2 regions of the Vibrio sp. E150_018 genome follow, and region 1 is predicted to be linked to the other one. Evidence: riboswitches for the same ligand, from Rfam matches in the RefSeq annotation. Region 1 holds a riboswitch; the other holds the start of a gene.
The links. A riboswitch is a leader RNA that binds a small molecule or an ion and turns the genes downstream of it on or off. The one in region 1 is predicted to bind lysine.
Positions count from the first base shown of each region.

Region 1 (2,412 bases):
CATCATATTGCTTAGCCACTTTCGATAGTTCTTGTGCATCACTTAAGGCACCAGTTGAAGTTTCGGCGTGAACAAAAGCCAGAATTTTGGCATCTGAGTTTTCTGCAAAGGCAGCGGCGACTTTATCGACACTAACCGATTTCCCCCATTCATCATCCACCAGCACCACTTCTGCGCCACTACGAATCGCATTTTCACGCATACGTTCGCCAAACACACCATTACGGCAAATAATCACTTTATCACCGGGCTCAATCAGGTTAACAAAGCAGGCTTCCATACCAGCACTGCCGGGTGCTGAAACCGGAATAGTAAAATCATTTTCGGTTTGGAAAGCATATTTCAGAAGCGTTTTCACTTCATCCATCATACCGATAAACAGTGGATCTAAGTGACCGACCGTTGGGCGACTTAAAGCTTGTAGAACATCCGATGAAATATCAGAAGGCCCTGGGCCCATTAAAATGCGACGAGGTGGAAAAAAGTGCTGAATTGTCATAATAATCCTTAATGGTGTATTCCATATTTATCATTCGCTCAATGACGACTTTAACCTGGCTTTTGGGAAACCTCGTAAATAAACATCAGCGAAATTTGTGTGCTGTATATACCTAAAGTAATTGGAGTTGCAGTGAGGCGACAAGTGAATGAACGCCGTCAACAAAGCTGAAGCTTCAAGTACGCAAGGTATAATATAAAATTACCACGCTCTGAGAGCCACCTCATCGCGAAGCCATAAAGCTGTGAGCTTGCTCAATTAATTGTGTACATTATTGAATTTTATTGTCGACAAATAAAGTTGAAAAAATGTTATCAAATACTTATCTATTATTGACTTTTTTGGTGCAACAACGTTCAATGGAGACTCTTTCTGCCATGGGATAATGGTTGAAAAGGAAGAGGAGCGTAACCCAGGCAGATGACTAGTGGATCCCGAGATCCCAAACTTGTCATTCAGGGGGAGTTACGCCGAGATGGGTAAATGCTCGGAAATTTATCGCATCGGTTGTTCAGGTTGAATCCTGGCAACTGTCACTGAGTACCTCACTTAGTGAAGAGCTTCTAAGATTTACATGGTCACGATTCAAGGGCCTGTTGATCTTTGGTGATTAAATTTTGTTCGATATAAAAGCATTTTAGGCAAGGCAAGCCGATTGAAGCCTAGTATTCTAAGTAAATGAGGCTTAACGAAGTATAAAACGCTTTTAGCCGAACCCGTTGGGCAGCGTTTGTTGGTCATTGCTACTGTCTTATCGGCTTCTCGTGTAGGCTAGCTACACCACGAAGCCTCTGCCTTGTAGAAAAACCCAACAATTCGCTGCAAAAATCATCACCAAAGTTCAACAGGCCCTAGTAATTCACTTCTATGTATTTCCCCCGCTCTAAGAAATCTCTCTTCAACATTGGACGTTTGCTTATTGATATCAATAAGCTTTATTTGAGAATTATGGGAGACAATGCCGTGAGCGCATTTAACGTAGCAAAGTTTGGTGGCACCAGTGTGGCGAATTTCGAAGCCATGAGTCGCTGTGCCGCAATTATTGAAGAAAACCCGTCAACTAAATTGGTTGTTAGTAGTGCCTGTTCTGGCGTGACTAACTTATTGGTTGAGTTAGCGCTTGGGATACAAAACTCGGATGATCGCCTTGCGACTTTAGAAAAAATTCGTGCGATTCATTACAGCATTATCGAGCAATTTTCCGATCAAGAAAAAACGCGACATGCGGTTGATACAATTTTAACTACTCTTTCTAGCATGGCTGAAGCAGCTTCATTTCAATCGAGCGATAAACTCACCGATCATATCGTTGCCTGTGGCGAGTTAATGTCGACCCACATTTTAACTCAGCTTATGGTTGAGCGCGGCATCAACGCGGTACGATTTGATATTCGAGACGTATTACGTACCAATTCTGATCATGGAAAAGCTGAACCAATTGTTGCCGATATTTCTACTCTGGCACAACAAAAGCTTAGCCCACTTTGCCAGCAACATGTCGTGATCACCCAAGGTTTTATTGGTAGTGATGCCGATGGCAATACCACAACGCTTGGTCGTGGTGGTAGTGATTACAGCGCAGCATTAATTGCCGAGGCAGTTAAAGCCTCTGGTTTAGAGATTTGGACGGATGTTCCGGGAATCTACACTACCGATCCTCGTATTGCTCCGAAAGCCACTCCGATTCCTGAAATTAGCTTTAGTGAAGCCTCTGAAATGGCCAACTACGGTGCGAAAATCTTACATCCTTCGACTTTACTTCCTGCGCTTCGCCACCAGATCCCTGTATTCGTAGGTTCTTCTCGCGAGCCAGAAAAAGGGGGGACTTGGATCCGAAAACAAGTAGAAAGCGCGCCACTATTCCGAGCATTAGCGTTACGTAATAACCAAACTATGGTGACATTACGTAGTCC
Region 1 covers NZ_JBHGNY010000002.1:152,844-155,255, reverse strand. Annotated here, with positions in the region: gene ACE3G9_RS03355 (pyridoxal-phosphate-dependent aminotransferase family protein) at 1-499, opposite strand, end outside; lysine riboswitch at 890-1,070, shown strand; gene lysC (lysine-sensitive aspartokinase 3) at 1,463-2,412, shown strand, end outside.

Region 2 (2,412 bases), on a different contig from region 1:
AAGCACCTGTACCCATATCTTTAATCACTGCGCCAATAGTCCATGCAAAGGCTAAGATCAAAATCGCACCAAACATTGACTTTGCACCAATCCATAACGTGATTAGTACATCTTTTGTTGGCATTTTTTGCTTGAATACTGCACCTACAGCACAAATCAAACCAACTAACGCACCATAGAATAAAGATTGACCAACATTGGTATTTTCAAACGCTTTTAATAAGTTAAATGCTTGGCCATTAACACTTAGTGCATCTGCGCCTGAACTAATCATGAAATATACAGTGGCGATAATTAAAGCAACAATAGGCAGAATCAGGTTAGAAACTGTTCCCTCTTTACTTTCTTTAATTTCAGATTCTTCTGTTAAATCTGGTGCATTCTCATCACGATCATCAGTTTTACCTTGACCCGCAGCAATCTCATGCTTACGCATAAGACCAACATTAAGATCAAACCAGATCATAGAAAATACCATTAATAAAGCAAAAATCGCGTAATAGTTCATCGGTACTAAACGCATATATGCTCCTAGAGCAGAATATTCAGTAATACCATGTGAAATTAAAATTCCACTTACTACTGTCATGATATAAGCCCCCCAGCTAGAAGCAGGCATAAGGACACACATAGGTGCAGCAGTAGAATCCAAAATATAAGCCAACTTGGAGCGAGAAACTTGAAAGCGATCGGTCACAGGACGAGAAATTGCACCTACTGCTAAACTATTAAAGTAATCATCAATAAAGATAAATACCCCTAACCAAGCCGCAAGAAATTGTGTTCCTCTTTTGCTTTTAATGCGCTTTTGAGCCCACTCAGCAAAAGCATAAGTACCACCAGATAGCGTTAATAAAGCAGTCATCATGCCAAGAAGAACAAGAAAAAGTAGGATAAAAAGACTATCCCAATTCAATCCGCCATCACTAACAAACACACCCAATACAGTAGAACTGGTATAGCTTAATGCACCTGATAATGAAAAATCAGCCAGCAAAAAACCACCCAGTAAAATACCAAAACCAAGTGATAAAAGAACACGTCGTGTCAAAATGGCCATCGTCAAAGCAATTGCTGGAGGCAACAGCGATGCCGAGGAAGAAGTAAAATCGATTAAGTTCATGATCAAAAAAAACCAAAATTGGTTAGAGATCTACTGCAGAAGGGATATTGTTGAAGAGTATAATCATAAAACAATAAATTAGCTTGTTGATAAACGTTGAAAGCCAAATCACTTTCATATGTCTACAGTAGCGCTCCATAGTAAAAAAATACAGTATGTAACCTTTAAGGCTAGCACTCTGCAAACTATGGCAGTGCTGCATCTATTAAATGCAACCCCAGCAAGTGGCTCTGATACGCCTAACTAATCAAAACGCACTGATTAGCTCTTACTTCGGCAACATTTCCTTTCGTACGCTCTCAAAGGCATCACCCTAAAACGTATTACTAATAAATATTGCGCCTCTACATCAAACTAAAACAATCTCCTTACAAACAGCCGTTTTTCAGGACATTTTAAAAGGGTTCTAGCAAGATTTGGCTCATTGTAATGATCGAAAATCAAATGGCAAGACAAAAGTCTAACATTTCCATTTCGCCACTAACAACTAACAACTAACAACTAACAACTAACAACTAACAACTAACAACTTAATTATAAAGCTAAATATAGTTAATTTGAATCCATATCTAAAATAACAGCACTATTTGTAACAGTATAAATTATTAAATAAATTTCAAATTTCTCTATTTAAGCAAATATATTTTTTGACTAAAAAAGACAAGCTATATAAAATCAGTTTAACTTTATCTAATAAAGATATTTATTTTAGATAAAACTTAATTCAACAATTCTACTGTATAGGATCCACATATGTCAGAAATCAAAAAATCAGCACTACTAAATATTCGTAGTCTTCGCGCTTTTACTCGTGACGAATTTACCCTAGCGGAAGTAGAAGAGTTACTAGAAAAACTAACTACTGTTGTAGCAGAAAGAAAAGAAGCAGAAGAAAAAGAATTAGCGGAACAAGCAGAGCGCGAAGCTAAATTAGCAGAATACGCTAAAATGATCGCTAAAGACGGAATTGATTTAGAAGACCTTATCTCAGCAATGAGCGGTGGTGAATCAAAATCTAAAGCTCGTAAGAAACGTCAACCTCGCCCTGCAAAATATGAATATACTTTAAATGGTGAGCGTAAGACTTGGACTGGTCAAGGCCGTACGCCTTCTGCAATTCAAGAAGCTCTTGATGCAGGTAAATCGATTGATGATTTCCTAATCAAATAATAACAAAACTCTTATTTGATTATTAATAAAAAAGGGAGTATTTAGCTCCCTTTTTTATTCCTAACAATAAGTTACTGTAGATTTTAGATTCAATGATTAAGAATAATTAAACTCATCAA
Region 2 covers NZ_JBHGNY010000009.1:66,541-68,952, forward strand. Annotated here, with positions in the region: gene ACE3G9_RS10445 (Na+/H+ antiporter NhaC family protein) at 1-1,123, opposite strand, end outside; lysine riboswitch at 1,244-1,478, opposite strand; gene ACE3G9_RS10450 (H-NS family histone-like protein) at 1,877-2,293, shown strand.
Region 2: it holds a riboswitch for lysine, as region 1 does, so the genes downstream of both, ACE3G9_RS10445 (Na+/H+ antiporter NhaC family protein) here and lysC (lysine-sensitive aspartokinase 3) in region 1, are expected to answer to the same signal.